Regions from separate parts of the Saccharopolyspora sp. NPDC045839 genome, predicted to be linked through region 3. Evidence: riboswitches for the same ligand, from Rfam matches in the RefSeq annotation. Region 3 holds a riboswitch; each other region holds the start of a gene.

Region 1 (4,934 bases), on a different contig from region 3:
TCCGAGCCCGACCACCACGACCTCGCCCCGTTCCGCGCCGCGGTCGGCGGCCGCAGCGGCGGCGTGGATCGCGGTGTCCGAATTCGCCGGTCCGGGCAGCAGCGCCAGCGAGAAGTACGGGACGGTTTCCGGGTCGACGTCCGCGAGCGGCCGCAAGCGCTGCCGATCCGTGGTCGCGCGCTCGGCGTACCAGGCCTCGTCCAGGCGGCCCGCCTTCTCGAACGCCTGCCGCACGCCTTCGAAGGTGCGCCCCAGCTTGAGCACCGCGGCGGCATCGGTCGTGGCGAGCCGTTCGGCGAGGACGTCCGGCGGGAGCGTGCCCGGCAGCACGGTGAAGATCTCGTCGCGCTCGGCCAGCGGGCGCCCGAGCGCCGCCGACGCGCCGCTGACCGAGGTGATGCCGGGGACGACCTCGGCGCGGAAGCGCCCGGCCAGCCGCTTGTGCATGTGCATGTAGGAGCCGTAGAAGAGCGGGTCGCCCTCGGCGAGCACGACGACGTCCCGCCCGGCGTCGAGGTGCGCCGCGAGCCGGGCCGCGCAGTCCGCGTAGAACTCGTCGATGGCGCCCTGGTAGCCGCCCGGGTGATCGGTGGTCTCGGTGGTCACCGGGTAGACGAGGGCCTCCTCGATCTGCCCCGGCCGCAGGTACGGCTCGGCGACGGACCTCGCGATGCTCCTGCCGTGCCGGGCGCTGTGGTACGCGATCACCTCGGCCCGCTCGATCAGCCGGGCGGCCTTGACCGTCACCAGCTCCGGGTCGCCGGGACCGAGACCCACGCCGAAAAGCGTGCCCTTGCCGTTGCTGCTCACTCTTCCTCGCTCGCGATCGCGTTGATGGCGGCCACCGCCATGGCGCTGCCGCCGCGGCGGCCGTGCACCACCAGGTGGTCCAGCCCGGCGGGGTGCGCCGCCAACGCCTCCTTCGATTCCGCGGCACCGATGAAGCCGACGGGCAGCCCCAGCACCGCGGCGGGCTTCGGGGCGCCGTCCTCGATCATCTCCAGCAGCCGGAACAGCGCCGTCGGGGCGTTGCCGATCGCGACGACCGAGCCCGCCAGCCGGTCGCGCCACAGCTCCAGTGCCGCGGCGCTGCGCGTCGTGCCCAGCTCGCGAGCCAGGTCCGGGACCCGATCGTCGGACAGCGTGCAGATCACGTCGTTGTCCGCGGGCAGGCGGCGCCGGGTCACGCCGGCGGCGACCATCGCGGCGTCGCACAGCACCGGCGCACCGGCGCGGAGGGCCGCGCGCGCGTTGAGCACCGCGTCCGCCGAGTACGCCAGGTCGTCGACCAGGTCGACCATGCCGCAGGCGTGGATCATCCGCACCGCTACCCCGGCCACCTCCGGCGGCAGGCCGCTCAGGGCGGCTTCCGCGCGGATCGTGGCGAAGGAGCGGCGGTAGATCTCCGCCCCTTCCCGGACGTATTCGGGCACCCCGCGATAGCGGGTCGCCCCGTTGTTCTCGTTCACACTGTCCTCCGTGCCGCGACGAGCGCGGCGGATACCTGGTCGACATCGGCGCCGGATGCCCGCGTCTCGCCGTCGAGACCGACCTCGTAGCCGGCACCGGTCGCCAGCACTTCCACGACGCGCCCCTGCGGTCGGCCGCAGCGCCGTTCGCAACCCGACCAATGCACCGGCAGAGCGCCGCCGGACGGGGCTCGCACCGCGCGCCGGGCGTCTTCGCGGACATCAGCCCGCGCCTTCGCACAGCCGGGACGACCGGCGCACGCGGTCACCCCGGCACCGGCCGAGGACGGATCGACGAGCAGGCCGTGCGCGCCGAGGCCGGAGAGCCACCGACCGGCTTCGTCCGGCCGCAAGCCGGGCAGGACGACGGTCCGCCACGGCGTCAGGCGAAGTTCGCCCGCGGCGTCGGACGCGGCGGTGATGATATCCAGCTGGTCCCGCGACAGGCGGCCCAGTGGTGCCCCGGCCACCACCGCGACCGTTCCGCCGGGCCGTTCCACCGCGCCGACCTGCGAATGCGTCGCCGGCTGGTTCGCCGGCAGTGGCCCGGCCGGGACGGCGCCGAGGCGTTCGGCGATCCGGCGCGCACCATCGTCGAGTTCGGCCAGCCGCCAGGCCGAGCGCCCTTGCTCGGCCTTCTCCGCCAGGAACGCCTCCGCCGCGGCGATGGCGACGCCGGCGGCCTGGTCCGGGGTCGATCGCACTCCGGAATCCACGCCGGCGAGCACCAGCGCCAGGGTGTCGGCGCGCTCCGCGAGCAGGCCGACATCGGCGCCGAGCGAGATGACGTCCGCGCTGCCGTCGTCGACGGCGAACAGGAAGCGTCCGGGCAGCTCCGCCAGCGATGGCGTCGCGCAGAGCGCCGCGTCGAGTTCCCGGGCCACCGCCCGCACGTCGACCAGCTCGCGGCCGTCCGCCGAGGGCGAGCCGATGATGTTGCGGACCCGCTCGTGCGTTGCCGACGGCAGCAGCCCCGCCGTCCGTAGCCCGGCGGCGAGTTCCTCCTCCGCTCCCGCGGGCAGTCCGCGCACCTGCACGTTCGCCCGCGAGGTGAGCTCCGCGCCGCCGTCGCCGAGCGCCGCGGCCGCCGCGATCGCCCGGGCCTGGGGCGGCGTGAGCACGCCGCCCGGGACTCGGATGCGGGCCAGTCCGCCGTCGGCTGCCTCGTGCACCCGCAGCGCGCCGGGACACGCGTCCCGTTCTGGTCTGGCTCTGTGCAACACCCGGCTGATACTACGGACCCAGGTAGTTGCGGACGCAAAACAAGCGCGGTGCGACGTGCGTCATGCCCGCGCCGCTTGACGTAAGATCGCCCCGTTGCGAAGAGTGGTCGCAGCATTCAGCGGCGACGGTGGAGGAAGCCGGTGCGAATCCGGCGCGGTCCCGCCACTGTCACCGGGGAGCGGACTCCAGGGAAGTCACTGTCCTAACTGGACGGGAAGACGGAGCGAGCGCTGATCCGGGAGCCAGGAGACTCCGGTCGCCGCGACCTACGAACCGGGGCGAGGACCCCGAGGGAGGTGCCGTCATGCACTGCGCACGCGCGCCCAGGTCCCGCGACGCCGGCCGCCACGCCGAGGAGCGATCCGCATGATCCTACTTCTGTCCACTTCGGACACCGATCTGCTCAGCGCGCGGGCCGCCGACGCCGAGTACCGGCTCGGCAACCCGGCACGGCTGGGCGTGGACGACCTGCCCCCGCTGCTGGAGGACGTCGACCTCGTCGTCGTGCGGCTGCTCGGCGGCCGCCGGGCCTGGGAAGAGGGCCTGGACGCGCTGCTCGCGGGCCCGCGCCCGGTGATCGTGCTCGGCGGCGAACAGGCGCCGGACGCGGAACTGATGGAATGCTCCACCGTGCCGGGCGGGGTGTGCGCCGAGGCGCACCGCTACCTCGCCCACGGCGGCCCGGACAACCTGGCTCAGCTGCACCGCTTCCTGTCCGACACGATCCTGCTCACCGGGCACGGCTTCGAACCGCCGGCGGAGACGCCGACCTGGGGCGTGCTGGAACGGACCCCGCGGCGCACCGAGGGCCCGACCGTCGCCGTGCTCTACTACCGCGCGCACCACATGGCGGGCAACACCGCGTTCGCGAACACGCTGTGCGAGGCCATCGAAGACGCCGGTGGCCAGGCCCTGCCGCTGTTCTGCGCCTCCCTGCGGGCCCCCGACCCGCAGCTGCTGGAACAGCTCGGCCGGGCGGACGCGCTGGTCGTCACCGTGCTCGCCGCGGGCGGCACGAAGCCCGCCACGGCCTCCGCCGGCGGTGACGACGAGGCGTGGGACGTCGGCGCACTCGCCGAACTCGACATCCCGATCCTGCAGGGGCTGTGCCTGACCAGCTCCCGCGAGGCCTGGGAGGACAACGACGAGGGCCTGTCGCCGCTGGACATGGCCACGCAGGTCGCCGTGCCCGAGTTCGACGGCCGCCTGATCACCGTGCCCTTCTCCTTCAAGGAGAACGACGCCGAGGGGCTGCCGGTCTACGTGGCCGACCGCGAACGGGCGGCCCGGGTCGCCGGCATCGCGGTCCGGCACGCGACTTTGCGGCACGTGCCGCCGCAGGACAAGCGGCTGGCGCTGATGCTGTCGGCCTACCCGACCAAGCACTCCCGGATCGGCAACGCCGTCGGCCTGGACACGCCGGTCAGCGCGGTCCGCCTGCTGCGGGCGCTGCGCGAGCAGGGCTACGACATCGGCCCCGAGGACGGCCCCGACGCGCTGCCCGGCGTCGCGGACCAGGACGGCGATGCGCTGATCCACGCGCTGATCGCCGCCGGTGGCCAGGACCGCGACTGGCTGTCCGAGGAGCAGCTCAGCGGCAACCCGGTCCGCATCCCCGCGCGCCGGTACGCGAGCTGGTTCGCGACGCTGCCCGAGGACCTGCGCACCGCGATCGAGCAGCACTGGGGACCGCCGCCGGGTGAGCTGTTCGTCGACCGCTCCCAGGACCCGGAAGGCGAGATCGTGCTCGCCGCCGTCCGCGCGGGCAACGTCGTGCTCATGGTGCAGCCGCCGCGCGGGTTCGGCGAGAACCCGATCGCGATCTACCACGACCCGGACCTGCCGCCGAGCCACCACTACCTGGCGGCCTACCGCTGGCTGATCGACGAGTTCGGCGCCCACGCCATGGTGCACCTGGGCAAGCACGGCAACCTCGAATGGCTGCCGGGGAAGACGGCGGGCATGTCCGCCTCGTGCGCCCCGGACGCCGCGATCGCCGACCTCCCGCTGATCTACCCGTTCCTGGTCAACGACCCCGGCGAGGGCACCCAGGCCAAGCGCCGGGTGCACGCCACCCTGGTCGACCACCTCGTGCCGCCGATGGCCCGCGCGGAGAGCTACGGCGACATCGCCCGGCTGGAACAGCTCCTCGACGAGCACGCCAACATCTCCGCGATGGACCCGGCGAAGCTGCCCGCGATCCGCAGCCAGATCTGGACGCTGATGCAGGCCGCCAAGCTC
Region 2 (4,934 bases), on a different contig from region 3:
CCAGCGCGGTCACCGATGCCGGGACCCCGACGGCCATCCCGCCGTAGCACCCGGCGAACTGCGCTCCGCTGGTGAGGATCCCGGCGACGGCGGTGTGCCCGAACCGCTTGCCGCCGGGCCAGGCCGCGCGGGAGCAGACCGCGATCGCCGCGAACACCGCCGCGGCCAGCGCGAGCCGCACGGAGGTCAGGAGGAACGGGGGAGCGGCGCCGACGCCCAGCTTCCCGGTGGGGAAGCCGCTGGCCCAGATGACGACGATCGGTGCCGCCAGCGGCAGCGGGATCGAGCGGGTGCCCTTCATGATCCCAGCCTCGCCCGCCCGGCCCGGCCGCGTCCAACAACGATAAGTGATCGCGATCGATTTCAATTGCTGATCGGTTAGGGTGGCCGCATGAGTGCCGTACTGGACATCGTCGCGTTGCGCAGCATGGTCGCGGTCGCCGACTGCGGCGGGTTCCACCGGGCCGCCGCCGCGCTGTGCCTGACCCAGTCCGCGGTCAGCCAGCACCTGCGCAAGCTGGAGCGGGTGCTGGACCGGAAGCTGGTGGTCCGGGAGGGGCGCCAAGCCAAGTTCACCGCGTCCGGAGAGCTCCTGCTGGCGGAGGCGCGGCGCATCCTCGACGCGCACGACGAGGCGCTGCGCCGGCTCGGCGCGGAGGAACGCCGCACGCTCGTCTTCGGCTCCACCGAGCACGCCGCCGACCGGCTGCTCCCCGAGCTGGCGACCCGGATGCGAGCCGCCTTCCCGGGGTTCGAGGTGCGGTTCCGGCTGGACCGGACGGCGCGGCTCGCGGAAGCGGTGGATCGCGGCAGCATCGACATCGCCCTGCTGATCGACCGGTCGGTCGGCGGGCGGAGCCGGGACGCGGGCCGGCTCCGGCTGGACTGGTACGCGGCACCGGACTGGGCGCCGCCGGGCCCCGGCGAGCCGCTGCCGATGGTCGTCTTCGACGAGCCCTGCATCATGCGGCGGCTCGCGGTCGACGCGGTGACCGGGATCGGCCGGCACCCGGACCTGGTGTGCGAGGCCGCCGATCTGGCCGGGGTGCTCGCGGCCGCGCGGTCCGGCCTCGGCGTCACGCTGCTGCCCTCGGCGAAGCCGCGCCTGGAAGGGCTGGTGGTGCGCGCCGACCTCCCGCGGCTGGATTCCGCGCCGCTGCGGGTCCGGGCCCGCCCCGGACTCGACGACGACCTCGCGGACCTCGTCGCGAAGACGGCGCGCGAGGTGGTCGAAGCGCATTCGTGAGACATGCCGGAGGACGCCCCCGACGGATCGGAGACGCCCCCGGCTGCGCGTCAGGCGGGCAGGTGCACGCGGCGGTGCAGCCGCTCACCGATGTCGCTGGCCGCGTTGTCCAGCAGCTTGTGCGCCAGTTCGAACAGGGCGCGGGCGATCGCGATCTCGTCGCCGATCTGCGGTACCTCCGGGTCGTCCGGGTGGCGGCGCGCGGTGCCGTGCCCGTGCAGCGCCTGACCGCTGGGGGTGGTGAACCCGACGTCGGCGGTGGTCTTCGCGCCCGCCTCCACGACCTGGAGGTTCAGCGTGATGGTGTGGGTCTCGTTCATGGTCGTCTCCTGTCCCCGTCGGCCCGCGTTCCCGCAGGCCCTTGAGGTCGCCGTAGCCCAAGCATGCGCTGGCCGACCGGAGCGGCGGAAGACCGGTGTTCACCCATCCGGGTCACCCCGGCCGGCCGCGCAGACCGGTACGCGCGACGTACCCAACCGGCCCTCGTCGCCAAACGAGGCGCGTCGCCGCGATCGGCCTGCGCCGCTCGGTCCTGGCTCCGCCGCTCGCTCCAGGTCGCTGCGCCGGCTCGGAAGCGAGTGCGGCGTTTTCGCGCGAAACCGGCGCCTGCCAGGCGTGCGAAACGCCGGTTTCGCGCGAAAACGGCGCTCGACTGACGCGCCGCCGCCCGGACGTGATCGACTTCACCCGGGGTTTGACCTCGGGTCGCGGGGCAGGCAAGGATACGGCCGCCGACAGTGCAGGAACCCGGTGCGAATCCGGGACGGTCCCGCCACTGTGACCGGGGAGTGGGCCCCACTCGTTGCCACGGCTGCGTGCAGCTGGAAGGCAGGGGTGCCGCGTCGATCCGGGAGTCAGGAGACTGCGCGCCGGCCCCGCGCCGCGCCGCGGCGTGCGGACACCGAGCCCCTCGGGCGGGAAACCCAGGAGGTCGGATATCCCATGTCTCGGGATGCCGAAGAGAGCCGGCCGCAGGCCGGTTGGGGCGCCATCGAGCGCCGGAAAGCAGCGGTCGTGCTGGCCGCCGTCGGAGTGCTCCACCTGGCTGGTTGGGGCGCGTACCTGCTGCAGCAGCAGGAGTTCGACGCAGTGGGAGGGCTGGCCGCCGCGGGAATGACCGCATACCTGCTCGGATTGCGCCACGGGTTCGACGCCGACCACGTCGCAGTGATCGACGACGCCACGCGGCTGCTGATGCAGCGCGGCAGGCGACCGGTGTCGACCGGCATGTGGTTCGCCCTCGGGCACGCCAGCGTCGTGCTCTTCCTCGCCGTCGCGGTCGCATTCATCGCCGGACCCGCCGCGCAGCAGTGGGCCGAGGAGGCCGGCGTGCGGATCGCCACGGCGGTGGACCTGATCGTGATCACGGTCCTGACCGCGCTGGCCGTGCTCAACGCGCTGGTGCTGCGCGATGCCCTGCGGCTGCTGCGCCGTGCCCGCCGCGGCGCGGTCGACGAGGCCGAGGTCGAGCTGGTGCTCGGGCGGCGCGGCCTGCTCGCCCGGGTGCTGCGGGGGCGGATGCGCAACGTGGCCCGCTCCTGGCACCTGTTCGGCATCGGGCTGCTGTTCGGGCTCGGCATGCAGACCGCCACCGAGATCACCGTGCTCGCCATGGTCTCCCCGACCGAGCACCTGTCCGCGATCGCCGTGCTGAGCCTGCCGCTGCTGTTCGCCGCCGGAATGTGCACAGTGGACAGCGTGGACGGCATGCTGATGTCCCGGGCCTACACGTGGTCGCTGGCGCGGCCGCTGCGGCGGTTGTGGGTGAACGTGACGACCACCGCGCTGACGGTGGTGCTCGCCGCGGTCGTCGCGCTGGTCGTCCTCGCCGGGTTGCTCCAGGAGCTCGGCGTGTCCTTCGCGGAGCCCATCGCGGCCATCGGCGACCACTTCGAGCTGCTCGGCTATCTGACGCTGGCCGCTTTCATGGCAGTATGGGGCGGCGCCGCGCTCTGGTGGAAAGTCGCCGCCCGCGGCGGCGACGCGGAACGCGCGTGACCGGCGTCCACCGGCTGTGCCAGGTGGCGCCCCGCGGTCAGGCCGGTGATCGTGAGCCACGACGAGGTGGCCTACCGCGTGGCTGCGCCCCCGAGCACAAGGCCCCGGCGAGTTCGCCGGGGCGGAGCCGACATGGACTACGGACATGACCAAGCACACTGAACAGCACTACTTCGCCGGGCTCGACCTCGCCGGGAAGCGGGTGGTCGTCGTCGGCGCGGGCACCGTCGCGCAGCGCCGGGTCCCACGCCTGATCAACTCCGGTGCGCTGGTCGACGTGATCGCGCCGGAGGCGACCCCGGCTGTCGAGGCGATGGCCGAGGCGGGCGACCTGACGTGGCACCGGCGCCCCTACGCCGACGGCGACCTGGAAGGTGCTTGGTACGTCGTGGCGTGCGCGACCGGGGCCGAGGTGAACGCCGCGGTCGCGGCCGAAGCCGAGCAGCGCCGCATCTTCTGCGTCCGCGCCGACGACGCCTCGCAGGGGACCGCCGTCACGCCCGCGGTGGCCCAGCACGGCGGGCTGCTGCTCGGGGTGCTGGCGGGCGGCGACCACCGGCGCTCCGCCGCCGTGCGGGACGGGCTCGTGGAGGCGTTGCGCACCGGTGTGGTCGACGAGCGGTCCGAGCCGCCGGCGCCGGGCGTCGCGCTCGTGGGCGGCGGCCCGGGCGACCCGGACCTGATCACGGTCCGCGGGCGCCAGCTGCTGGGCCGCGCGGACGTGGTGATCACCGACCGCCTGGCGCCGCGCGAGCTGCTCGAAGAGCTCGGCCCGCACGTGGAGGTGGTGGACGCCTCGAAGATCCCCTACGGGCGGGCGGCCAACCAGGACGTCATCAACTCGCTGCTGATCGAGCACGCCAAGGCCGGCAAGTTCGTGGTGCGGCTCAAGGGCGGCGACCCGTATCTGTTCGGGCGCGGGTTCGAGGAGCTGCTGGCGTGCGTCGAGGCCGGGGTCGCGGTGACCGCGGTTCCCGGGATCACCAGCGCTTTCGCGGCTCCCGCCGCGGCCGACGTGCCGGTCACCCACCGCGGCGTCGCGCACGAGGTCGTGGTCGTGTCCGGACACGTCGGGCCGCACGACGAGCAGTCGCTGGTGGACTGGCCGGCGCTGGGCCGGCTGCGCGGCACCCTGGTGCTGATGATGGCGGTCAAGCGGATCCGGGAGTTCGCGGCGGTCCTGATCGAGCACGGCCGCGACCCGAAGTCGCCGGTCGCGGTGGTGCAGGAAGGCACCACGCGCAACCAGCAGACGCTCCGCACCACGCTCGGCGAGGTCGCCGGCGCCGTGCGGGACGCGGAGATCAAGCCGCCCGCGGTGATCGTCGTCGGTCCGGTGGCGGACCTCGCCCCGGAGTCGCGCCGGTAGCGCCGGAACCCCGCAATTTCCATTGAAATTGGACCTTCGATTTCAATGGAAATTGCGGGACGCCGGTTCCGGGGCGGGGTCTCGTGGTACCGGCCCGCCCCGGAACCGGGTTGTCAGCGCTGGCCGGGCCCGTCCTCCAGATCGCCTTCGGCCTGCAGGTAGACGTCCTGCAGCGCCTGCAAGGTGTCCGGGTTCGGCTCCTGCCACATCTGCCGGTTGGCAGCCTCCAGCAGCCGCTCGGTGATGCCGTGCAGCGCCCACGGGTTGGACTCGGTGAGGAACCGCTGGTTCTCCTCGTCCAGCACGTAGGTCTCGGCGAGC
Region 3 (4,934 bases):
TCGCCGAGCTGTCCGCGGCGGATCAGAAGGCGGTCGGCGATGCCCTGCGCGGGTTGCGCGCATTGGTCCTCGCGTTGGAAGGAGGTGGCGTCGATGACCGGGGTGGCGGTGCGGTGCCGGGGCCTGCGGCAGTCGTTCGGCGAGCAGGTCGCGGTCGACGGGATTGACCTGGACGTCCGGGCCGGCGAGGTGTTCGGGCTGCTGGGTCCCAACGGCGCGGGCAAGACCACCACGATCCGGGCGATCACCACGCTGCTGCCCACCGCGGCGGGCGTGGTCGAGATCTTCGGGGTCGACGCGGCACGCCACAAGCTGGCGGCGCGTCGGCTGATCGGCTATGTGCCGCAACAGCTTTCGGCCGACGGGGCGCTGACCGGGCGGGAGAACGTCGCGCTGTTCGCCCGCCTCTTCGACGTTCCGCGCGCGCAGCGGCGCTCCGCGGTGCGCGCCGCGTTGGGCGCCGTCGGGCTCGCCACCGTCGCCGAACGCTTGGCCGGCACCTACTCGGGCGGCATGGTGCGCCGCCTCGAACTCGCGCAGGCGCTGGTCAGCGGGCCGAGGCTGCTGGTGCTGGACGAGCCGACGATCGGTCTGGACCCCATCGGCCGGGAGGGCGTGTGGGAGCGGATCGCCCGGATCCGCGCCGAGACCGGGATGACCGTGCTGGTCACGACGCACTACATGGACGAGGCCGACCAGCACTGCGAGCGGATCGCCCTGATGCACCGCGGGCGGATCCGGGCGCGGGGAACCCCCGCCGAGCTCAAGGCGGCCGTGGGACCGGACGCCACGCTGGACGACGTCTTCCGGACGATCACCGACGACACCTTCGAGGAAACGGGAGAAGGGATGCGAGATGTCCGCGCGACTCGACGCACCTCCGGCCGCCTCGGTTGAACCGGTGCGGCGCAGCCCGCCGGGCCTGGTGGCGGCGCGGGTGGCGGCGATGTGCCTGGTGGAGCTGCAGAAGCTGCGGCACGACCGGGCCGAGCTGCTCACCAGGGCCGTGCAGCCCGCGCTGTGGCTGCTGATCTTCGGCCAGGTGTTCACCGGGCTGCGCGCGATCCCCACCGGGAACGTCCCCTACCTCGACTTCCTCGCGCCGGGCATCCTCGCGCAGTCGGCGCTGTTCATCGCGATCTTCTACGGCATCCAGATCATCTGGGAGCGGGATGCGGGAGTGCTGGCGAAGCTGCTGGTCACGCCCACGCCGCGAGTCGCCCTGGTGACCGGCAAGGCATTCGCCGCCGGGGTGCGCGCGCTGGTGCAGGCGCTCGTGGTGCTGGTGCTGGCGGCGCTGCTCGGCGTCGGCCTCACCACGAACCCGGTGAACCTGCTCGCGATGGGCGCCGTGGTGGTCCTCGGTTCGGTCTTCTTCTGCTGCCTGTCCATCACGATCGCCGGGCTGGTGCTGTCCCGGGACCGGCTGATGGGCATCGGGCAGGCGATCACCATGCCGCTGTTCTTCGCCTCCAACGCCCTGTACCCGGTCGACCTGATGCCGGGGTGGCTGAAGGCGGTCAACTACGCGAACCCGCTCAGCTACGAGGTCGACGCCCTGCGCGGACTGCTGATCGGCACGCCCGCGCACCTGGCGCTGGACTTCGGCGTCCTGGTCGTCGCCGCCGGCGTCATGATCGGCATCGCCGCAGCCCTGCTCGGGCGCTTGGCGCGCTGAGCGGACATGGCGTGATCAGCGGCGATCGAACGTCTACTGAGGACGACACGAGCGGCCGCAGGGACAGGCGTTCGCCCCGGCGTCGAGGTGATCTTGCCTGGGGTGTCTTGACACCCGGCCCGCCGGGTGCAAGCGTCAGCGTCGATGTTCATGCGACGGCGCGCAGGAAGCCGGTGTGAATCCGGCACGGTCCCGCCACTGTGAATGGGGAGCTACCGCCACCGATGCCACTGCCGCACCTAGCGGTGGGAAGGCGCGCGGGTAGCGATGATCCACGAGTCAGGAGACTGACGCCGTCGTACCGATTCGTACGGGGTCGCGGAGCCCCGGAGGAGGTACTGAAGGTGCAGCACCGCGCCGCGCGCGTCGTCGCCACCCACCCCTGCCACCACACCCGGCCCGACCGGGCCCGATCCCGCAAGGCGTGCCGAACCAGCAGGTAGGAAGCACGAACTACGTCCCGTTCGTCCGCTGACACCTGCGTGGAGACACCTTGCTTCCCCCTGGCAACTCCGCGTGCCCCGCAACGCATGCGGCGCTGCGTTCGCAGATCGAACGCGTGCGCGCTGCGGACCCGGCACGCCCCGACGAGGCACGCCTGGCAAACGCGACCGCCTCCGTCGCCTTCATGACCGTCCAAAGTGCACACCACGTCGGAAGATCCGCCGGCTATCGCAATTCCGTGCTCAGCGTGCGGGTCGGCAGCGCGGTCGGCTCGTGCGCCGTGGAGCCCGGCGAGCTCGACTCGCCGGCGATGCACGACCTGGTGGGCAGCACCGTCGCCGACCTGCTGGCGCATCCCGAACCCGCCGTCCGGGTCGCCGTGCTCGACGCCTACCTGGCGTCGCTGACCCCGCACGACGAGCACCCGCGATCCCGCACGGTGCACATCCCGCCGGGCACCTCGCTGGCGAAGTCGATGACCCGCGCACGCGCCGTGGCCGGGCTCGTTCCGCCGGCCGGCGGTCGCGTCGCGGTGATCGGCGTCGTGAACTCCCTGCTCGCCGCCCTCCTCGAGCGCGGTCTTCGCCCGGTTCCCTGCGACCTGAAGGGCGGGCGCACTGAGTGGGGCGAGCCGATCGTCCGGGACCACCGGGAAGCGATCGCCGGATCGCAGGCCGTGCTGGCCTCCGGAATGGTGCTCGGCAACGGCACGTTCGACGAGATCGCGGGGCTGTGCCGCGAACGCGGGCTGCCGCTGGTGATGTTCGCGCAGACCGGGAGCGCGGTGCTCCGCGAGATGGTCGGCACCGAAGTGCACGCGCTGTCCGCGGAGCCGTACCCGTTCTTCTGGCTGACCGGCGGCCACACCGAGATCCACCTGCACACCGCCGACCCGGGCGAGCTGCCGTGACCGCCACCTGGACGTCCTGGACCGACGGCGGCCCGAAGTGCCGTTCCGCGCTGGAACTCATCGGCAACACCCCCGTGCTGCGCATCGGAACGCCGCTCGCCCACCCCCACCCCGGTTTCTGGGCGAAGCTCGAAGGATTCGCCCCGGGCGGCATGAAGGCCCGGGCCGCTCTGTCCCTGATCCAGGGCGCCCGGCGGCGCGGCGAGCTGCGGCCCGGCGCCGCGATCGTCGAATCGAGCAGCGGAACGCTCGCGATCGGCCTGGCCTGCGTCGGTTCGGCGCTCGGGCATCCGGTCGTGGTGGTGGCCGACCGGGAGATCGACGGCATGACGAGGACGTTGTTGCGCGCGCACGGCGCACGGGTGGAGATCGTGCAGCAGCCGCATCCCACGGGCGGCTGGCAGCGGGCGCGGCGGGACCGGGTGGCCGAGCTGCTCGCGCAGCTGCCCGGCGCCTACTGGCCCGATCAGTACAACAACCCGGACAACCCGGCCGGATACCTCGCCCTGGGACGGGAGCTCACGCACCAGTTCGAGCACCTGGACGCGGTGGTGTGCAGCGTCGGCACCGGCGGGCACAGCGCCGGGATCGCATCGGTGGTCCGGCGGCGGTGGCCGGACGTCCGGATCGTGGGCGTCGACTCGATCGGCTCGACCGTGTTCGGCCAGCGCGCCGCGCACCGGCTGATGCGCGGGCTGGGCAGCAGCATCCACCCCGGCAACGTCGCCTACGACATCTTCGACGAGGTGCACCTCATCGGCCCCGCCGAGGCCGCGGACGCGTGCCGTCGGCTCGCCGCCGGATCGTTCGTCACCGGCGGGTGGAGCACCGGCGCCGTCGCGCTGGCCGCGTCATGGTGTGCCGCGGAGCTGGGTTCGGACCTCGTGTGCGCGGTGTTCCCGGACGGTCCGCACCGCTACTGGCGGACGATCTACGACGACGGGTACCACCTCGACCACGGCCTGGTGCCCACGGCCACCGAACCGTCCGAAGTGGACTCGGAATCCTCCGGCTGGATGCGGACGCGCCGCGTCGTCGACCCGTGCCGGAACCGCGGCGCGGCCGGTTCCGGATGCCCGGTGTGCGAGGAGGGCGTGCGATGACGCGGGACGGATTCCGGCGGCTGTCGCCCGCCGCGCGACTGCTGGTGGTCAACCAGTTCGGCATCAACGTCGGCTTCTACATGCTGCTGCCGTTCCTCGCCGCCCACATGGCCGGCCTCGGGTACGGCGCGGCGGTGATCGGGCTGGTCCTCGGCATCCGCAACCTCAGCCAGCAGGGCATGTTCCTGCTCGGCGGGACCGCCTCGGACCGGCTCGGGTGCCGGCCGATGATCATCGCCGGGTGCGCGTTGCGGGTGGTCTCCTTCGGGCTCTTCGGCGTGTTCACGTCGTTGCCCGGGCTGGTCGCCGCTGCCGTGCTCACCGGCCTGGCCGGCGCCCTGTTCAACCCCGCCGTGCGCACCTATCTCATGCATGAGGCGGGCGATCGGCGCGCGGAGGCGTTCGCCGTGTTCAACGTCTTCGCGCACGCCGGAACTCTCGTCGGGCCGTTGCTGGGTGCCGCGTTGCTCGCCGTCGACTTCCGGCTGATCGCACTGGTGGCGTGCACCGCCTTCGCGGTGTTGACGCTCGCCCAGATCATCGTGCTGCCGCGGCAGGAACGCAGCCCGCAGCAGCGCAGCGTTCTCGGGAGCTGGCGCGAGGTCTTCGCCAACCGGCGCTTCCTGCTGTTCACCCTGGCGCTGTCGGCGTACTTCGGGCTCTACAACCAGCTCTACCTGATGCTGCCGCTGGAGGCGCAGCGGGTTTCCGGGCTCACCGAGGCCGTGGCCGCCGTGTTCGTCGTGTCGACCGTGGTCGGCATCGCGTTGCAGGTCCGGATCACGCAGTGGTGCCGGGG
Region 4 (4,934 bases), on a different contig from region 3:
CATGTCGCCCATCGGATCGTCGATCCCGTCCGCACGCACCACGTCCGCGGCGAGGACCTCCCGGCCCGCGAGCTCGACGCGGAAGCCGCCGGTTCCGTTCACCCCGAACACGTGCTCACCGACGTCGAGCCGGAGATTCCCCCGCAACCGCAACGACTTCGTCCCGGCAGGCAGCCCGCCGAGCCACAGCAGCCGCTCGGTGCCGCGCAATTCGCTTTCAAGCACCTCGCCGTCGGCACCGAGGTAGTCGACGCGCAGGCCGCCGCCCTCGCCCTCCGGATCGGTGACCTCCGCTCCCGGGATCACGTCCAGCAGCCGCCGGTGCCGGACGCCGCGCTGGTACACCACATCCGCGTCCGGCAGCGCCGCCCGCAGCCCGTCCAGCGGCGTCACCACGTGCGGCGGGCTGACGTGCGACGAGCCGCCGCCCTGCACCGCCGGGATAGTGCCGTTCTCGCCGATCACAGCGACTTTGGCGACCTTCGAGTCTATCGGCAGCAGCGGCGCATCGGACACGACCTCGTTGCGCAGCAACACGAATCCCTGCGCCGCGAGCCGCCGGATGACCGGCCGGGCCTCCTCCGGCGGACCACCACCGCCGGGCTCGGAGTCCTCGAACGCGCCGACGCGGTCGGCCAGCCGCAGGACGCGCAGGACCTTGTCGTCGAGCACCGACTCCGGAACTTCGCCCTTCTCCACGGCCTTCGCGAGTTTCCCGCCGCTCCAAGGGCTTTTCGGCCCGGGCATCGCCAGGTCGAGGCCGCCGAGCGCCGCCGCCCGGAGCGAGCGGGTGGCGAACCAGTCCGACACGAGCACGCCGTCCCACGCCCACTCGCCCTTGAGGATGTCGTTCACCAGCACGGAATTCTCGGTCATCGTGGTGCCGTTCACCGAGTTGTAGGCGGCCATCAGCATCCACGGCGAAGCCTTCGCGATGATCCGCTCGAACGGCTTGAGGTAGAGGTCGCGCAGCGTCCGCTCGTCGACGATCGCGTCGTAGCCGAGCCGCTCGGTTTCGCTGTCGTTGGCCACGAAGTGCTTCGGCGTCGCGGCCACCCCGCGCGACTGGATGCCCGCCACCACCTCGGCGCCGATCTCGCCGATCAGCAGCGGGTCCTCCGAGAAGTTCTCGAAATGCCTTCCGCCGAAAGGACTTCGGTGGACGTTGACGGTCGGCGCCAGCACCACGTGCACGCCCCGGCGGCGCGCCTCGTCGCCGAACATCTCCCCCGCGGTCCGCGCCGCCGCCCGGTCCCACGTCGCCGCCAGCGCGGACGCCACCGGGAACAGCAGCGAGGTGTCGCGCTCGTCCCAGGTCGTGCCGCGCACCCCGTTCGGGCCGTCGGAGAGCACCAGCGACCGCAGCCCGATCTGGGGCATCGGGTGCAGGGTCCAGAAATCGGCTCCGGTCAGCAGCCGCGCCTTGTCCGCCACGGTCAGCTCCGAGAGCAACGACCGAAGCTTCGCCTCGTCCACCGGGTCCCCTTTCGCCAGCCCCCGGCCGCCCAGTCTCGGCCACCGCGCCCGGACTGTCGACCGGTACCGCGCCACGCCGTTATCTGCCCATGCACGCCGCCCCCGAACCCAACATGTAGTGTGTCGATCGCTGGTGGTTCACCGGAGGCGTCCGGTGAGGCAAGAGGGAACCCGGTGCGAATCCGGGACTGCCCCGCAGCGGTGAACGGGAACGAAAGTCGTGACCCGGCTGCCGAACGGCAGCGGGTAGAGCACTGGGCGAACAGCCTGGGAAGCCACGACCACTAGGCCGCCCGTGAGTCCGAAGACCTGCCACCGGTGCACGCGCGAAGCGTGCTGTCCGGGGCCTCGAGGGCGGGTCTGCGCGGACGACCAGCGGCTGCCGCCGCGGGTCTCCTCGCACGCCGTCGTGGTCCGCCGAGCTCGCGAGGGAGAGAGCCCGTGACGGCGACACTCAACGACTGGACCCGCGTGTCCACTGTGGTCCACCAAGCCTGCGCCGGGCTGTCCGGCGTGTCCGCCGAAGCCGTGCTCGACGAGGTGCGGCGCACCGGCTACACCGGCATCAGCGACGACGAGCTCTCGCTGGCCCAGGTCATGGCGGCGCGCACGCTGATCGAGACCGAACCGAACTACTCGCAGGTCACCGCCCGGCTGCTGCTGGACCGGATGCGCCGCGAGGCGCTGAGCTACCTGGGCGAGCCGCAGGAGGCCGACCAGGAGGAGATGCGCGCCCGCTACCCGGAGTACTTCGCCGACTACGTGCGGCGCGGCGTCGAACTGGAGATGCTGGACCCGGAGCTGGGCGCCTTCGACCTGGCGCGGCTGGGCGGCGCGCTGGTGGCGGAACGCGACCTGACCTTCGGCTTCCTCGGGCTGCAGACCCTCTACGACCGGTACTTCCTGCACCACGACGGCACCCGGTTCGAGCTGCCGCAGGCGTTCTTCATGCGGGTCGCGATGGGTCTCGCGCTGCAGGAGGACGACCGCGAGGCGCGGGCCATCGAGTTCTACCACCTGCTGTCGTCGTTCGACTTCATGTGCTCGACGCCGACGCTGTTCAACGCCGGCACCACCCGGCCGCAGCTGTCGTCCTGCTTCCTGACCACTGTGGACGACGACCTGTCCGGCATCTTCCACTCGATCAGCAACAACGCGCTGCTGTCGAAGTACGCCGGCGGGCTGGGCAACGACTGGACGCCGGTGCGCGGCATCGGCGCCCACATCAACGGCACCAACGGGAAGTCGCAGGGCGTGGTGCCGTTCCTGAAGATCGCCAATGACACCGCGGTGGCGGTCAACCAGGGCGGCAAGCGCAAGGGCGCGGTGTGCGCGTACCTGGAGACCTGGCACATCGACGTCGAGGAGTTCCTCGACCTGCGCAAGAACACCGGCGACGACCGCCGCCGCACCCACGACATGAACACCGCGAACTGGGTGCCCGACGAGTTCCTGCGCCGCGTCGAAGCCGACGAGCAGTGGACGCTGTTCTCCCCGGACGAGACCTCTGACCTGCACGACCTCTACGGCAAGGCGTTCGCCGAGCGCTACCGCGCCTACGAGCAGGCCGCCGACCGCGGCGAGATCAAGGTGTTCAAGCGGGTCCGCGCGGTGGAGCTGTGGCGGCGGATGCTGACCATGCTCTTCGAGACCGGCCACCCGTGGATCACCTTCAAGGACCCGTGCAACCTGCGCTCGCCGCAGCAGCACAACGGCGTCGTGCACTCCTCGAACCTGTGCACCGAGATCACCCTGAACACCAGCACCGACGAGGTGGCGGTGTGCAACCTCGGGTCGATCAACCTGGCCCGGCACGTCACGGCCGGCGGCATCGACGCCGAGAAGCTGGAGCGCACCACCCGCACCGCCGTGCGGATGCTGGACAACGTCATCGACATCAACTTCTACACGATCCCCGAGGCGCGCCGGTCCAACCTGCGGCACCGGCCGGTCGGGCTGGGGCTGATGGGCTTCGCGGACGCGCTGTTCGTGCAGCGCATCCCGGTGTCGTCGGACGCGGCGGTGGAGTTCGCCGACCGCAGCATGGAGCAGATCAGCTACCACGCCATCGCCGCGTCGAGCGCGCTGGCGGCCGAGCGGGGCCGCTACGAGTCCTTCGACGGTTCGCTGTGGAGCCGCGGCATCCTGCCGATCGACTCGCTCGAACTGCTCGCCGAGGCCCGCGACGGCGACGTCGACCTGGACCGGTCGTCCACGCTGGACTGGGAGGCACTGCGGGCCCGGGTGGTGCGCGATGGCATGCGCAACTCCAACGTGATGGCCATCGCGCCGACCGCCACGATCTCCAACATCTGCGGCGTCAACCAGTCCATCGAGCCGGTCTACCGCAACCTGTACGTCAAGGCGAACATGTCCGGCGACTTCACCGTGGTCAACCCGCAACTGGTCGCCGACCTGAAGCGCGTGGGGCTGTGGGACGACGCGATGGTCGCGGACCTGAAGTTCCACGACGGCAGCCTGCTGCCGATCGAGCGGATCCCGCAGGAGCTCAAGGAGCTCTACGCCACCGCGTTCGAGATCGAGCCGCGCTGGCTGGTGGAGGCCGCAGCGCGGCGGCAGAAGTGGATCGACCAGGCGCAGTCGCTGAACCTCTACGTCAGCCGGCCCAGCGGCCGCACCCTCGACGAGCTCTACCGGCTCGCCTGGCACAAGGGCCTGAAAACCACGTACTACCTGCGCTCCACCAGCGCGACCCACGTGGAGAAGAGCACCCTGCGCGGCACCGACGGCAAGCTCAACGCGGTCCCGACTGCGGTCCCGGTCGCGACTGCGGTCCCGGTCGCGGAGATCCCGACCGCGGCGGCCGGCGCGGCCTGCTCGGTCGAAGACCCCGACTGCGAAGCCTGCCAGTAACCCTCACCCTGGCATCCCGCCGCAATTTCAATGGAAATCGAAGGTCTGATTTCCATTGAAATTGCGGGACCCGAGGGCCGGAGCCGCGGGTCGGATGGGGTGTCGCATGCGCCGTAGGCGCATAGCCCACCTACGACACCGGCACCGCCGCGGGTTCACCGTGCCCACCCCTCCGGGGTTCTCCCGGCGAGGACCGTGTATTGGGCATACAGGGCATCCACAGTCCAGGGAGCCTCTGAGGTTCCGCTACCCGCACCGCCACGCACAACGAGGCTGGAAAAACCTCAATGAAATTGCGGACCCGAGGGCCGGAGGCCGGGTCAAGTCCTGTTCGACGCGCGGACTCGAACCGCGCGATTTCCTTGGAGCAACACAGCATGACCTCCTTGCAATCCCCTTCCCCGGCCGCCGGGCTCGGCGAGATCGACCGCTCCGGCGGGCGCGTCGCCGTCGGCGACAAGGCGATGATCAACGCCCGCGCCGACGTCAACCAGCTGCTCCCGCTCAAGTACGGCTGGGCGTGGGAGAAGTACCTCGCGGGCTGCAACAACCACTGGATGCCCACCGAGATCTCGATGCAGGCC

What was found. A riboswitch is a leader RNA that binds a small molecule or an ion and turns the genes downstream of it on or off. The one in region 3 is predicted to bind cobalamin.
Region 1: linked by a shared signal. The riboswitch ahead of cobN (cobaltochelatase subunit CobN) and the one ahead of AC07EQ_RS38560 (hypothetical protein) in region 3 are both predicted to bind cobalamin.
Region 2: linked by a shared signal. The riboswitch ahead of AC07EQ_RS12955 (HoxN/HupN/NixA family nickel/cobalt transporter) and the one ahead of AC07EQ_RS38560 (hypothetical protein) in region 3 are both predicted to bind cobalamin.
Region 4: linked by a shared signal. The riboswitch ahead of AC07EQ_RS14830 (ribonucleoside-diphosphate reductase subunit alpha) and the one ahead of AC07EQ_RS38560 (hypothetical protein) in region 3 are both predicted to bind cobalamin.

The regions. Positions count from the first base shown of each region.
Region 1 is NZ_JBWKKH010000007.1:190,284-195,217, forward strand. Features, by position in the region: gene AC07EQ_RS12930 (precorrin-2 C(20)-methyltransferase) at 1-810, opposite strand, end outside; gene AC07EQ_RS12935 (precorrin-8X methylmutase) at 807-1,433, opposite strand; gene cobG (precorrin-3B synthase) at 1,466-2,692, opposite strand; cobalamin riboswitch at 2,779-2,965, shown strand; gene cobN (cobaltochelatase subunit CobN) at 3,060-4,934, shown strand, end outside.
Region 2 is NZ_JBWKKH010000007.1:196,750-201,683, reverse strand. Features, by position in the region: gene AC07EQ_RS12970 (DMT family transporter) at 1-301, opposite strand, end outside; gene AC07EQ_RS12965 (LysR substrate-binding domain-containing protein) at 392-1,246, shown strand; gene AC07EQ_RS12960 (DUF1876 domain-containing protein) at 1,297-1,566, opposite strand; cobalamin riboswitch at 1,987-2,111, shown strand; gene AC07EQ_RS12955 (HoxN/HupN/NixA family nickel/cobalt transporter) at 2,189-3,244, shown strand; gene cobA (uroporphyrinogen-III C-methyltransferase) at 3,390-4,613, shown strand; gene cobN (cobaltochelatase subunit CobN) at 4,727-4,934, opposite strand, start outside.
Region 3 is NZ_JBWKKH010000044.1:64,704-69,637, reverse strand. Features, by position in the region: gene AC07EQ_RS38575 (MarR family winged helix-turn-helix transcriptional regulator) at 1-167, shown strand, start outside; gene AC07EQ_RS38570 (ABC transporter ATP-binding protein) at 94-897, shown strand; gene AC07EQ_RS38565 (ABC transporter permease) at 857-1,678, shown strand; cobalamin riboswitch at 1,818-1,990, shown strand; gene AC07EQ_RS38560 (hypothetical protein) at 2,361-3,032, shown strand; gene AC07EQ_RS38555 (PLP-dependent cysteine synthase family protein) at 3,029-4,135, shown strand; gene AC07EQ_RS38550 (MFS transporter) at 4,132-4,934, shown strand, end outside.
Region 4 is NZ_JBWKKH010000008.1:283,191-288,124, forward strand. Features, by position in the region: gene AC07EQ_RS14825 (glycoside hydrolase family 3 protein) at 1-1,476, opposite strand, end outside; cobalamin riboswitch at 1,594-1,807, shown strand; gene AC07EQ_RS14830 (ribonucleoside-diphosphate reductase subunit alpha) at 1,918-4,350, shown strand; gene AC07EQ_RS14835 (ribonucleotide-diphosphate reductase subunit beta) at 4,638-4,934, shown strand, end outside.